DNA from 4 places in the Clostridium sp. X genome. Region 1 is predicted to be linked to each of the others. Evidence: riboswitches for the same ligand, from Rfam matches in the RefSeq annotation. Region 1 holds a riboswitch; each other region holds the start of a gene.
The links. A riboswitch is a leader RNA that binds a small molecule or an ion and turns the genes downstream of it on or off. The one in region 1 is predicted to bind cyclic di-AMP.

Region 1 (3,727 bases):
CCAGCCTTAGTATATTTAAGAGCATTTGATATGAGATTATTCAGTACCCAAATTATTTTCTCGCAATCAGCGTTAACTTCAGGAATATCTTTTTCAATTTCATAATGTAAATTAATATTTTTGCTATGCGCCTGCTCGAGGAAAGAATTTACAGAAGTGTGAATTAGTTCGTTGATTGAGCATAGAATTATATTAAAAACTGATTGTTTAGATTCTAAATGAGCTAGACGAAGAAGATTATTAACTAGGGAATCAAGCTTCTCACCATCCTCCTTCATTGTCTCGATTATTTGCTGTTGATTTTTGTTTAATACACCAACATCTTCATCAAGAATAAGACTAGTTCCAATCATAATAGAAGTTAGTGGAGTTTTAAACTCGTGAGAAATAGTTGCGATGAAATCACTCTTTATTTTTTCTAACTGTTTTAGATTAGTAACATTTTGTAGTAATACTATTACACCATTTATAGTTGCCTCAGTATCTTTTACAACAGTAACAACTGTATTAAAGTAATACCCGCTATCCTCGCAATCAAGGTATATAATTTTCTCGCCAATACTAGTATCAGTTAATTTAGATGAATTGTAAATAAAGTCATATAACTCTCCATTTCTAATAACTTCAAGAAAATATTTATTTATAGCCTCTTCCTCAAGTATATTAAAAAGTTTTTCAGCAGCTTTATTAAGGAGGATAATTTTATAATTGTTATCTAAAACTATTATTGGTTCAGAAATACTCTTTACAATTGCCATTGATTTATTCTTTTCTAACATGAGCTTTCCAAGATTACTTTCTTCAAGTTTATGAAGACGCATTGTCATACTATTAAATTCTTTAGTTAATTCGCCTATCTCGTCTTCAGATATAATTGGAGCTTGCAAGTGGATATTTCCTTCCTTAACAGCCTTGACTGTTTCTGTTAAAGAGTAAATAGGTCTAAGGGTTTTATTTGTTGAATACCTAGATATAATAAATCCACCTATAACTGATACTGAAGATAGTATGATAATTATGTACATAGACTCTTTGGCTGCTACAGTTACAGTTTCTTTACTTCTAAACATAGCTTTTTCGTTTAGCTGAGATAATAGGTCTAAATCTTCTTTCAATAATAAAAGAATGGGAGATATAGAATCTTCATAATATTTAGTAGCAAACTGAGTCCCGTTTTTATTATTTATTTCCTGAAGCTCTGAAAAATACTTTAGAAACTTTGAGTAATTCTTATTAATTCTTAATACAATATCCTTCTCACCAACTTCGGTAACATTGTTATATTGTAAGTTGTACCATTTGTAAAATATATCTGTATTTAAATGAAAGGCATCAATACCTTTAATAGAATCTACAAATATATAATTATTAATGGCATTATTTTGTTCTTTAATTGCTTTGAACATAGTTGTTGCAGCGTTTATGCTTCTATAGTTATTTACCATAAGTCCATCGATAGATTTAGTAAGACTATATACGTTGAGTATAGAGGTAATACCTAGGACAGCAATAGTAAATACGAGGAAAATATAAACAGCAACTATCTTAAATTTAAGAGTTTTTAACATTAATAACCACCTAGCTTAGTCAAATTTATTTTTAGTATAGAGCTTAATGCTTTTAAAGTCAATTAACATGAATATACCTATAGCTTTTTGAAGGTAAGACAAGCATGGCAGTGATAATTTAAAGAGATGATTTATAGGGGGATATAATGAATAAGATAAAAATAAATGGGTGGTTTGAGCCTGGAGAAAATCTATGTTAGAATTGAGGAAATAATACGAAAGCACCTAGATTGTGGGTCTTCCATGATCTTTTTTGTATTTAAAAACTAATTAATTATCGTGATTTTTAAATGAAAAATTAAGTCTAGAGAGGGTTTTTTATGTACAAGGTTTATAAGTTAAAAAAAGGTAATATTTCATTCAAGGAAAAAATGAAGTTTAATTCACTTTTTAAAGAAATCATATGGAAGTTTAGTATGATTAGAAGAGGGTACAAGATAGAGAGAATAAAATAGATATTTAATTTAATATAATGCTGAATTCTATAATAGAAGCGGGGGAACCAATTTAATGGGGCGAATTTTTGAAAAAATAGGACACTCTTCAGTCCAAGTCCGACAGCTAACCTCGTAAGCGTTGAAGAGGAGAAAGTCATAGCCGTGGTTTCTCTGCGGCATTTTTTTGCCTTTTTATAGGTAGGAGGTTAGAGAATTCTTTTATGAAAAAATTTTATAGTTTAAAAAATAAAATGCTAACAATATATCTTATATTAATATTTGCATTAACAATCAATAGCATATGGTCTGTTATTAATTTTAGAAGACTCAATAATTCTATAGATAATATAATGCAGTCTAACTATAGAAGTATAGTAGCAGCACAAAATATGATTGAATCAATAGAGAGGCAAGATAGTGCAGAGCTAGGATATTTATTTGCTAATGATAAAGAGATGGTAGATATTTTTTATAATAATCAAGTACAATTTTTAAAGTCTCTATCTATAGCACAGAATAACATAACAGAAAAAAATGAACTTAAAACAGTAGAGAGTCTAAGTAAATTATATTTTAAGTATATGGAGTCTTTTTATATATTAAAGGAAATGTCTAAAGATAAAGAGTTTGATATAGATAAAGATTACTACTACAATGAGATTTTTCCCTTATTTAATGAGACAAAGATTGAGTGTAGAAATTTATTAAACATAAATCAAGAAGCTATGGTAGCTAAAAAAAATAATGCTAAAAGTGTAGCAGCTAAAGCAGCGTATTCAACAATATTATTATCAGCAGGAATAATATTTATAGGATTTATATTAGTACTTTACTTAACTGGAAAGATAGTTAAGCCACTATATATCTTAATAGATAAGATAAAGAAGATTGCAGAAGGTAATTATAATCAAAAGCTAGATGTAGAAGGAAATGATGAAATATCCAATCTAGCATATGAATTTAATGTAATGGCAGATAAGCTAAAAAATTATGAAATGCTGAATATAAGTAAGTTGATGAAAGAAAAGCAGAAGATAGAAGGTATTGTAGAGAGTATTAGTGATGGAGTTATAGTTACTGATAATTCTAATAATATAATATTAGTTAATAGAGCGGCTGAAAAAATTCTAGATATTAGAGAGCGAGATGTACTGAATAGACACTTTTTAGAATCTATAAGAAAACAAGATATATTTGAGATTATAAATAATGTTGCATCTAATAAAGAATACAATAAATATAAAAATTATAAAGATATAACAATAGAACATAATGAAATTCACAAATACTATAGGGTTAATGTTACTCCTATTATAAACAATTCTGGTGAATATTTTGGAGTTGTAACACTTATGCAAGACATAACTAAACTTAAAGAAATTGATCAAATTAAGTCAGAGTTTGTTTCCACGGTATCCCACGAGTTTAGAACACCATTAACATCTATAAGTATGGGAACAGATCTTTTATTAGAAAATGTACTGGGAGATATAAATGCAGATCAAAGGGAGATTCTTCAAGTTATAAAGGAAGATCAAGTAAGACTTAAAGAGCTTGTAGATGAACTTTTGGATTTATCAAAAATACAATCTGGAAGAATAAAAATGGATATGGAAGTATTTAATATCAAGGATATGATAGAAAATACAGTCAAGTCATTTAACCTACAACTAAAGGAGAAAAATATAAAGTTAGGCTTAGAGATTACAAATAAAAATAATA
Region 2 (3,727 bases), 1.2 Mb from region 1:
GATTCTAGTTTATCTATAGTACCTCCAGTATGACCAAGGCCTCTTCCTGACATTTTAGCTACTGGTACTCCTGCTGCTGCAACAATTGGTCCAAGAATTAGTGTAGTTGTGTCTCCAACTCCACCCGTACTATGTTTATCTACCTTTATACCCTCAATACCTGATAAGTTTATAACCTCTCCACTGTCTACCATGGCTTTAGTTAAATCTGCTGTTTCTCTTTTATTCATCTTCTGAAAGTATATAGCCATCATTAAAGCTGAAACCTGATAGTCTGGTATTTCTCCCTTTGTATAACCTTCTATAAAAAAATTTATCTCTTCCGTGGTAAGTTCATAACCATTTCTCTTTTTCATTATAATATCGTACATTCTCATAGGTAAGCCCTCCCCACTTTTAGATTTCCTTTATTACATTTCTCATAAGATTTATAAAAGTCTCTCTTACTCTTGTAGATGTTTCTACGACTTCTTCGTGGTTTAGTGGTTGATCTAGAATTCCTGAAGCCATATTTGTCATGCAAGATATTCCTACAACCTTAATTCCACTATGAACAGCTATAATAACCTCTGGAACTGTGGACATTCCCACTGCATCTCCACCTAGTATACGCACCATCCTAACCTCTGCTGGCGTTTCATAAGTTGGGCCACTCATTGCTGCATATACTCCCTCTTGAAGTAAAATATTAAGTGATTTAGCTATTTCTCGAACTTTCTCTCTTAGATTTTTATCATATGCATTTGACATATCTGGGAAACGAGTACCAAACTCATTTAAATTCCTTCCAATTAGAGGATTATCTCCTGTTAAATTCAGATGGTCACTTATAAGCATTAAGTCTCCTGGATTAAAGCTTTTATTCACAGCTCCCGCTGCATTTGTCACAATAAGTTTTTCAACCCCTAATAACTTCATTACTCGAACAGGAAAAGTTACTTCCTCCATTTTGTATCCCTCATAGTAATGAAATCTTCCCTGCATTGCTACAACTTTTTTACCTTCTAAAGTTCCAATAACTAATTTTCCTGCATGCCCTTCCACAGTAGACACTGGAAAATGAGGAATGTCACCATATGAATAATGCTCTGCATCCTCTATTTGGTCTGCAATGCCTCCAAGTCCAGAGCCTAAAATTAATCCAATCTCTGGCTTTACTTTTAATTTTTCCACTATATAATCCGCAGCTTCTTTCATCTTATTATATAAATCCAATTTTATAATCTCCTTTCCACTATTGCTATAGATGCGCTAGCACCTACTCTATTAGCTCCAGCTGCAATAACTGCCTCTGCATCTTCCCTAGTTCTTACTCCCCCTGAAGCTTTAACACCAATTTCTGTTCCTACAGTTTCTCTCATCAATTTAATGTCTTCTACTGTAGCTCCTCTCGTCGAAAAGCCTGTGGACGTTTTTACAAAGTCTGCTCCAGCTTCTTTTGAGATTTCACAAGCTTTAACTATCTCTTCTTTTGATAAAAGACAGTTTTCTAAAATTACCTTTACTAACACTTTTCCCTTTGCTGAATTAACTACAGCTTGAATATCCTCTTTTACTTCATCATACTTTTTAGCTTTTAGGGCTCCTATATTTAATACCATGTCTATTTCTTGTGCACCATTTTCAATAGCCTGCTCAGCTTCAAAGGCTTTTGCCTCTTTTGTTGTAGCTCCTAATGGGAATCCTACAACTACACAAGTTCTAACATCTGTCCCCTCTAATTCTTTACTTACTAAAGTTGCGTAATATGGATTTACACACACTGATGCAAATCTATACTTTTTAGCCTCTAAACAAATTTTTACTATTTCTTTCTCAGTAGCCTCTGGTTTTAGTAGAGTATGATCTATGTATTTTTCTAATTTCATTTTTAATCTCTCCCTTCTATTATTATCCGCTTTTATGAAGCTTTTAATACAATCTAAAATATTAAGGGGCTGCCTCTTAATATTTAACATTTGTTTCCTGTTATACCATTAATCATATATAGACCCTATATTATATCTTTGTTAGAATAACCATGAGATAAAAAAAAGCCGAATCTCCATTTTGGAGTACGGGGGACTTATTACTAGGGGTGAATCTCCATTTTGGAGTAGGGTGACCTCAACCCGAACCCGTCAACTAACCTCGAAGGCATAGGGAGGTACAAATTTATGTTAAAATCTAAGAAACTGAAATCGTTTATAGCAACTATATCCCTTTCAGTATTATTTGCTTTGCCTGTACAAGCTGCTACTTATAGGGTCACGGCTAATGATAACCTATATAGAATAGGTATACTCTTTGACACCTCAGTTAGCACCTTAAAATCTACTAATAATTTATCAAGCGATACTATATATCCTGGTCAATTATTAAATGTACAAGCTGCCACACATACTGTAAAACAAGGAGATAGTCTTTACTTAGTTTCACAAAAATATGGGATATCATTAGAAAGTCTAAGAAAAGCTAACAACAAATGGAATGATCATCTTTCTATAGGTCAAAACCTTATAATTCCTGGAACTTCTTCAGTTAGTAGCCAAGCTACTACCACTATGGCTGCTAGATCTATTGCCACTACACCTAAGAGTGTAATTTCTTATACTTCTGCAGAGCTTGACCTTTTAGCAAGATTGGTTAGAGCTGAAGCAGAAAATCAACCTTATTCCGCAAAAGTTTCTGTTGCGGCAGTTGTAGTAAATAGAGTTCAAAGTTCACAATTCCCGAGTACAATAAGCGGAGTAGTAAATCAAAGAGTAAATGGATATTATCAATTTACTCCTGTTAAAAATGGAACTATATCTAGACCAGCTACTGCTTTAGATAGACAAGCTGCCTTAGAAGCTATTAATGGAGCTGATCCAACAAAAGGAGCATTGTTCTTCTATGATACTAGTGTAACTAGTAAATGGATGTTATCAAAACCAGTATCTACTAGAATAGATAAGATGGTATTTGCTTACTAAATAAAATTGTAAAATAATTTTATTTTAGTCGCTAATCTATAATTGCTAATCTCTATGTATATTTCTGTATCCAATAGTAACTAGCTACCCATGATTAGCGACTTCTTTTTTTTCTTTCATCATATTTATAAATCGTTCTACAATATATGGATCAAATTGAGTCCCTGCACATCTTTTTATTTCTTTTAATGCTTCATCTTTTGCTATACCTTCATGATAGGACCTATCCTGAGTCATAGCATCAAAGCTATCTACTATAGATACAATTCGTGCTAACAAAGGTATTTCTTTTTCCTTAAGCTTTTGAGGGTAACCAGCTCCATCCCATCTTTCATGATGAGATAGTATTAATTGTGCTATACCTCTTAGTTCCGGAGAGGAAATGGCTATCTGATACCCTATTTCAGGGTGACGTTTTATAATATTCCACTCTCGTTCTGATAACTTTCCTGGTTTAGTAAGTATTTCTTTTGGAATAGCAATTTTGCCTATATCATGTAGCATAGCTAAAAGAAGTAGATCATCTAAGTTATTTTCTGGCAATCTTAATTCTTTTCCTAATTGTATAGATAAAATTTCAAGCCTTTTAGCATGTTCTCTTGTTTCAAATGTGGTCTCTTCTAAAGTCTTTTGAAGTGACTCAATTATAGAGCTACGAGTACTTTTACTCTCAAGAAGCTTTCTTTTGTACATATAATCATCTGCTTCTTTAAATATATCTGTCATAAGCTGATCTTTACTATATCTAACAGAGAATCCTAAGGATATACTCG
Region 3 (3,727 bases), 1.3 Mb from region 1:
CACTGCATTGGCATGTGTGGTGGAATTATGCTCTCACAAAGCATATCTAAAGAAGATGCTTTGAAGAGTAAGTTTCAATCTATACTACCATCTATCTTATATAACGGTGGAAGAATAGTATCCTATACTATTTTAGGTGGCATAGTAGGTGCTATAGGTTCTGTATTTTCACTCTCTTTAAGTCTTAAAGCTGGACTTCAAATATTTGCTGCTGTATTCATGATAATTATGGGAGCTAATATGGCTGGTTTTTCTTTATTCAGAAAAATAAACATCAGACTACCTTGGTCAAGTTGCTCACTTAAAAGAAAAACAGCTTCACCTTTTTTAGTTGGTATCTTAAATGGATTTATGCCTTGTGGACCTCTACAAACTATGCAACTATATGCTCTTAGTACTGGTAGTGCTACAAAAGGTGCTTTATCTATGTTTATATTCGCTTTAGGAACAGTTCCTCTAATGTTAACTTTTGGGGCTATCTCTGGCTTACTAAGTAAAGGATATACAAAAAAACTTTTAAAATTCAGCGGTATTTTAGTAATTGTTTTAGGTATAATTATGGGAAATAGAGGTCTTGCCCTTGCTGGTATAAATGTACCTAGCCTAAACTCACTTGGAACTTCTAGCTCTCCCTCAGGTGGAACAGTTGATAGTACTAAAGCTATTATTAAAGATGGTAAACAAACCCTAACTATGTCTGCTAATTATAGAGGATACGTATCTAATGTACTATATGTGCAAAAGGGAATTCCAGTGAACTGGATTATTAATGGTGAAGAAATTACTTCTTGTAACAATGCCATCGTAGTTCCTTCCTTAGGAATTGAAGCTAAAATAGACAAAGGTGAAAATATAATAGAGGAATTTACTCCAACTGAGAGTGGAGATATTAACTTTAGTTGCTGGATGGGGATGATTCGTGGAGTTATACGAGTAGTAGATGATATTAGTGTAGTAGATGCTTCAAAATCTGATTCATCTCTGCCAGCTCCAAGTCAACCTTCTTGTTGTAGTGTTCCTCTTGAAGAAACTGAAAGTATATATGGTGATGATATAAGTACTGCTCCTACAGAAAGATTAGTAAAAAAAGCTACTATTACTTCATCATCTCAAGAAGCTATAATAACAGGAATTGGCTTTGAGTTTGACCCTCTTATAATGGTGGTTAATAAAGGAATAAAAGCTACTATTAATTTAGATTTAACTTCTTTTGATATCCCTGAAGGAACCTATGAAGTAATTGATGGAAATACTGGCAAAACCCTTGATACCTTTGAGGGTAAAAAAGGCATAGTTAAAGTTAATATAGATACTACGTCAAATAATGTCTATGGAGTAATTAAAAATGAACGAATTTTAGGTATAATTGAGGTAGTTGATGATTTAAATACTGTTAACTTAGAAGAAATAAAAATAAAATACTTAAATTAAGTATTTTATCATAAATATTACCACTATTATTTTTGAAATTGTTCTTATATAATATAAAATTGTGAAAACCCCTTAAAATTTGCCTAATGCTTGGGAAACAACGGAGGACTTCTTTATAAAAATGGGGTGAATCCAATAAAGGTAGGGAATCTCTCTTTCCGAACCCGTCAACTAACTTCGTAGGCATTTAGAGAGGTATTTTAATGAAAAAACATAATATTAATTACTCTATACTTTTTTTAGTATTCTTTTTTATGGGAATGCTTTTGTGGAAACATGAACGTAAAGAAGATATTAAAGCTGTGAATGTAGCTTACAGTACAATTGCTATTGATAAATCTTCTGAGGATGACTCTCCATCAGAAGAAAATACATATTCATCTGAGATTGAAACCTTAGATTGGTGGAAAGAGGCTAGATACGTATTTAAGAGAAATTCGATAGCAGAAGTTACTGATGTATCTACACAGAAAAGCTTTAAAGTAAAAAGGACAATGGGCAGCAATCACGCTGATGCAGAAGCATTAACTTTAGAAGATACTCAGATAATTAAAAATATCTGGGGAGGTTTTTCTTGGGAAAGACGTCCAGTAATTGTTGAGATTGATGGAAGAAAACTTGCCGCTTCTATGAGTGCAATGCCCCATGCAGGAATTGATTCTGCACCTGCTTTTAAGGTTATAAGTAACCGTTCGGTTGGTTATGGTAGAGGCGAGAACCTTGATGTTATTAAAGATAATGGTATGGATGGCCATTTTGATATTCACTTTTTAAATAGCACAAGACACAAAGACGGAAAAAAGGATCCTGAACATCAGACAGCAATTCATTCCGCAAATAAATAATTAAAGAATAGGATTAAATCCACAATGGATTTAATCCTATTCTTTAATTTTCTCCGATAAATAACTTTCTTTCTTCTATTAATCTCTCAAATTCCTTTGGCGGAACAGGCTTACTATATAAGTAACCTTGTATTTCATGACATCCATTAAGTTTTAAGAAATCAAGCTGAGTTATCGTTTCTACTCCTTCAGCTGTTACATTTAAATCTAAATTTGTTCCAAGACTGATTATAGCATTAACAATAGCAGTGTTTTTGTTATCACCGTTAATATCTCTAACAAAGGAAGAGTCAATTTTCAAAGTATCAATCTTAAAGTTTTTCAAATAATTAAGAGAAGAAAAACCTGTTCCAAAATCATCTAAAGATACTTTTACTCCCATTTCTTTCAATCTTTCAAGAGTATCAATTGTAAACTGAATATCTTTTATTACGATACTCTCAGTAATTTCAAGTTCTAACCAATATGGATCTAACTTTGCTTCCTCCAAAATTTCTCCTATTTTATCTAATAAGTTTGATTGAGCAAACTGAAGTGCCGATAAATTAACAGAAACTCTGAGAGGTTTATATCCTGCTTCTTGCCACAACTTATTCTGTTTACATGCAGTTCTTAAGACCCATTCCCCTATTGGTATTATTAATCCAGTTTCCTCAGCTATAGGAATGAACTGAACTGGTGATACCATCCCAAACTCTGGACTATTCCATCTAATTAGTGCCTCAACAGCCTTTATACCCTCACTCTTTGAGTCTACTCTCGGTTGATAGTATAATGTCAATTCTTCCTTTTCTAATGCTTTACGAAGATGGTTTTCCATTTTAAATCTTTGTATTCCCTGACTATCCATATCATCATTATAGAATTTATAATTACATTTGCCATTATCTTTAGCACGATACATTGCAATATCTGCTTTTTTAAGAAGAATCTCTGTTTTGTTTCCGTCTTGAGGATAAAATGAAATTCCCATGCTTGCACTTATATTAATTTCTTGTTCCTCTAATACATATCTTTCCTGAAGTATATTCAATATATCATCTGCTATTTTAGCAGCGTCTTTTTCACTCTCTATATTTGATATTAAAAAGGTGAACTCATCTCCACTCATACGACATACTACATCTTCATCTCCGATAATCGTAATTAATCGTCTAGATATTTCAATTAAAAGTTGATCTCCTGCTTTATGTCCAAAAGTATCATTTATAAGTTTAAACCTATCTAAGTCCAAAAACATGACAGCTAACTTTTTATCGTTTCTATTTGCATATTCTATAGACTTATCCAGTTTTTTATTAAAGACAAATCTATTTGTCAGCTTTGTTAGTGGGTCATGATTAGCAAGATACTCTAGTTCCCTATTTGCTTTCTGAACTTTGATAAAGTTATCATTTAGGATATTTGAAGTATTTTTAAAATTATTTATTACAGAATCTACCTCTCTAATA
Region 4 (3,727 bases), 720 kb from region 1:
GACAGTAAGAGTATTTGTATATCCTGAAGTATTTAAAAAATTTATAAAGATATTGAATCCAGAGGTTGATAAAATCATAGAAGAAGAATTACGTATATATCAAGAGCAAATAGAACTAGAGATAGAGAGTAAGTTGAAAGAACGTGAAGAAGCAGAATTAGAAAGGAAAATAGCACAGTTAGATGCTAAAAAGAAAAAAGCTTCACCAAAAACAACATCAAGAAGGGATGTTAGGTCTAAATAAATATAAATAATGATAAAATTAAGGCAATAGAAGTAGTTATGAGTCAGATAGAAAAACAATTCGGAAAAGGTTCTATTATGAAACTTGGAGAAAGCGCAACAATGGATATAGAGGCTATACCAACAGGATGTCTAGCTCTAGACATAGCATTAGGGGTAGGTGGTGTGCCTATGGGCAGAGTAATAGAAATATATGGTCCTGAGTCTTTAGGTAAGACTACTGTTACACTACATATATTAGCAGAGGCACAAAAAAAAGGGTGGTATAGCAGCTTTTGTTGATGCAGAGCATGCCTTAGATCCAGCTTATGCTAGGAAGTTAGGAGTCAATATTGAGGACTTAATAGTTAGTCAACCAGATACTGGAGAACAAGCTTTAGAAATAGTAGAGGCCCTTGTAAGATCAAATGCTGTAGATGTAATTGTTGTGGATTCCGTAGCAGCACTTGTACCAAGAGCTGAAATAGAAGGAGAGATGGGGGATTCCCATATGGGGCTTCAGGCAAGGCTTATGTCTCAGGCATTAAGAAAACTTACTGCAGCAATTAATAAGTCAAAATGTATTGTTATATTTATAAATCAATTAAGAGAAAAAATAGGAATTATGTTTGGTAATCCAGAAACTACAACAGGTGGCCGAGCTCTGAAATTTTATTCATCAGTAAGGCTAGATATAAGAAAAATTGATACTATAAAAAATGGTGATGAATTTCTAGGAAGCAGAACTAGGGTAAAAGTAACAAAAAATAAGGTTGCTCCTCCTTTTAAGCAAGCTGAATTCGATATAATTTATAATCAAGGTATTTCAAGGGAAGGTAACCTTATAGATATAGCTGTTAATGAGGAAATAGTTGAAAAAAGTGGATCATGGTTTTCATATAAGGATATAAGACTAGGTCAGGGAAGAGAAAATTCTAAGATATACTTAAAAGATAATCCTGATTTAGCCAATCAGATAGAAAATTTAATAAGAGAAAAATATAATCTTCCATTAATAAAACATGCAGTTAGCGACAAAGGTAAGGATGAAGTGTAATTTATTATACTAAAGAACCCCCTATAGAGTAGCCCTTTTCTAAGGTGTACTCTATAGGGGATTACATTTATAGCTAATGATTTTGGACCTTTAATACATTTTTATTATATACTAGATTTCTATAACAAAGTCTTCTGAGTTATCTATATAATCAGATAGAACTTTTTCAAGGTTTAGAACATTTTTCATTTCATAATAACCAGACTTTTTATAAATGAAGTTAACTGCCTTTACTGCTCCAAGTGCGAAGGCTTTTCTTGAAAAGGATTCGTGTGAAATTTCGATTTTATCCTCTTCACCAACTATTAGAACTTCATGTTTACCAATAACGCCACCAACTCTGAAGGCGCTTATAGGTATTTCTTTTGAATTAGCAGTAGCATTTTTTAAAGACTTTTTAATCTCACCAGCTAGCTTTAATGCAGTTCCAGAAGGCGAGTCTTTTTTATGTTTATGGTGTGTTTCAATAATTTGAAAATCATAATTATTTAATATGCCAGAAGCAATATTGGCAAGAAGCATCATAACATTCACACCTACAGTAATATTGGGAGCAAATATAATACCGTTATGATATTTCCGTGGAAGAGCTTGAAGAGTTTTAATATTATCATCACTAAAGCCTGTAGTACCAATGAGCATATTAATTTTCATTTTAGCAAATATCTCAGCACTCTTCATAGTTGACTCAAAATTTGAGAAATCAATAACAACATCGGGTTTTAATTTGAAAATTACTTTTTCAAGTTCGGCTATAGAGTAGATTTCTATGCCTAAGTTATTTCTACCTAGAAGAGTTCCAAGGTCCATACCTATTTTGTTACTATTAGGACTACAAATTGCACCTACAAGTTTAATATTATCTTGTTCAAGCAAGACGTTGGCTATTTGTTGCCCCGTTCTTCCAATTCCAAGTAAGCATACCTTAATCATAAATATATCCTCCTTTTAGATGCTTGCGAGGTTAGCTGACGGATTCGGATGAAAGGAACTACCCTACCTAATATAATTAAGATTCACCCCGTTTAACTTGGTTCCCCCGCTCTATAAGATTCAGCATTTTAATTTTAATTTACAAACATCAGGTAACAACTTAATTATAATGTATAAGTTGTTTAAAGACAAGAAAAATACCAAGAATTTACTTAATGAAATAGTTGGAAAATCTTATTTGACATCCATATTGTTTTAATTATATTTTTATCGGTAAAAGGATACATAAATGTGATAAACTTAAATTATCTATATTATTATAATGAAGAAACCAAAATAATGTGTACAGATTATTATAGTAGGTACATTCAAATAATATGCATAGGTTAACAAAGAGAGAATTCCTGTTTGTGAAAATTAGACGGTGAGGAATAAGATATGGAGAAAAATAAGAAATACTTTAAATGGATATTAGTAATAGCTTGGATGATAATTATATTTTTATTTTCAAATGAACCTGCAGTAGCATCAGATAAGAATAGTAGGTTTGCAATAGATATATTAGATTCTTTAGGTATAGATTTTAATAGTGCTTTTGGAGAGTTAGCTAATTTTATACTTAGAAAGACAGCTCATTTTATGGAATATTTTATACTATATCTATTAGTCTTCAATGCTTTAAAAAAGAATTTTTCTTTAAAGAAGGGTCTAATAATTTCTTTGATAATAACATTTTTATATGCCTGTTCTGATGAAGTGCATCAGCTTTTTGTTTTAGGAAGAGAAGGCAGGTTTACGGACGTTTTAATTGATACATTAGGTGGGACTTTTGCATTGATTTTAATAACTAGTTACAATAGTTTTAAAGAAAAAGACAATAAAAAAGTTAAGGTGAATTCTTATAAGTAGATGCCTTAACTCTTTTTTTATATTTAACTGGCGTATAAAGAATTTTATATAAAACTTTTAGAAAGCTTTAAAGCTGCATCAGTTACTTTCATATCCACCTTAAATTGTTCATGTAGGTCGTAGGCATTATAGTAACCCTTTCTCTCCATGTAAGTTGCTATTGCTTCATGAGTAGCAATAGCATCATTTAATTGTTTTCTAAGAATTGCTCTCACTTGGGGAGAAGTTGTTTCAGTTAGTGCAATTGAATAGTTTCGTACAGCACTTTTAGCAGACACTAAAAAATCAGTAGCAATAACTTGATCACTAAGCTTATCCATGCCAGTAAGGCTCTCTATTAATGAGTTCATAAGGACACCTTCTTTCTATATTAATTTAAGATGTTATAAGTTCAGGAAGAGAAACACTTGATTGCTCTAGGAGCTCTCTTAATTCCTTTATATGTTGCTCAGTTGTAATAACTTCATGCTTTAAAATTGATTCTAAGTCACTATCAGAAAGTAAAGGTGACATAGTAACTGACTTTGTTAAGCAAAGATTTTTAAAGGTTAATAATTCTTGAATTTGAAGGGTTTCAGCGGGAGTAATACATTGATCTTTCATTAT

Region 2: it holds a riboswitch for cyclic di-AMP, as region 1 does, so the genes downstream of both, ACX0KU_RS00945 (cell wall hydrolase) here and ACX0KU_RS07195 (ATP-binding protein) in region 1, are expected to answer to the same signal.
Region 3: it holds a riboswitch for cyclic di-AMP, as region 1 does, so the genes downstream of both, ACX0KU_RS00290 (hypothetical protein) here and ACX0KU_RS07195 (ATP-binding protein) in region 1, are expected to answer to the same signal.
Region 4: it holds a riboswitch for cyclic di-AMP, as region 1 does, so the genes downstream of both, dapB (4-hydroxy-tetrahydrodipicolinate reductase) here and ACX0KU_RS07195 (ATP-binding protein) in region 1, are expected to answer to the same signal.

What each region holds. Positions count from the first base shown of each region.
Region 1 is NZ_CM146912.1:1,395,067-1,398,793, forward strand. Features, by position in the region: gene ACX0KU_RS07185 (HAMP domain-containing sensor histidine kinase) at 1-1,568, opposite strand, end outside; gene ACX0KU_RS07190 (hypothetical protein) at 1,889-2,023, shown strand; cyclic di-AMP (ydaO/yuaA leader) riboswitch at 2,032-2,159, shown strand; gene ACX0KU_RS07195 (ATP-binding protein) at 2,227-3,727, shown strand, end outside.
Region 2 is NZ_CM146912.1:196,489-200,215, forward strand. Features, by position in the region: gene ACX0KU_RS00930 (pyrimidine-nucleoside phosphorylase) at 1-377, opposite strand, end outside; gene ACX0KU_RS00935 (purine-nucleoside phosphorylase) at 397-1,215, opposite strand; gene deoC (deoxyribose-phosphate aldolase) at 1,218-1,868, opposite strand; cyclic di-AMP (ydaO/yuaA leader) riboswitch at 2,025-2,151, shown strand; gene ACX0KU_RS00945 (cell wall hydrolase) at 2,157-2,954, shown strand; gene ACX0KU_RS00950 (HD domain-containing phosphohydrolase) at 3,039-3,727, opposite strand, start outside.
Region 3 is NZ_CM146912.1:50,589-54,315, forward strand. Features, by position in the region: gene ACX0KU_RS00285 (urease accessory protein UreH domain-containing protein) at 1-1,431, shown strand, start outside; cyclic di-AMP (ydaO/yuaA leader) riboswitch at 1,502-1,631, shown strand; gene ACX0KU_RS00290 (hypothetical protein) at 1,635-2,276, shown strand; gene ACX0KU_RS00295 (putative bifunctional diguanylate cyclase/phosphodiesterase) at 2,320-3,727, opposite strand, start outside.
Region 4 is NZ_CM146912.1:672,014-675,740, reverse strand. Features, by position in the region: gene ACX0KU_RS03315 (hypothetical protein) at 53-244, shown strand; partial or broken gene recA (recombinase RecA) at 247-1,279, shown strand; gene dapB (4-hydroxy-tetrahydrodipicolinate reductase) at 1,391-2,212, opposite strand; cyclic di-AMP (ydaO/yuaA leader) riboswitch at 2,217-2,348, opposite strand; gene ACX0KU_RS03300 (VanZ family protein) at 2,651-3,121, shown strand; gene ACX0KU_RS03295 (spore coat protein) at 3,166-3,471, opposite strand; gene ACX0KU_RS03290 (spore coat protein) at 3,497-3,724, opposite strand.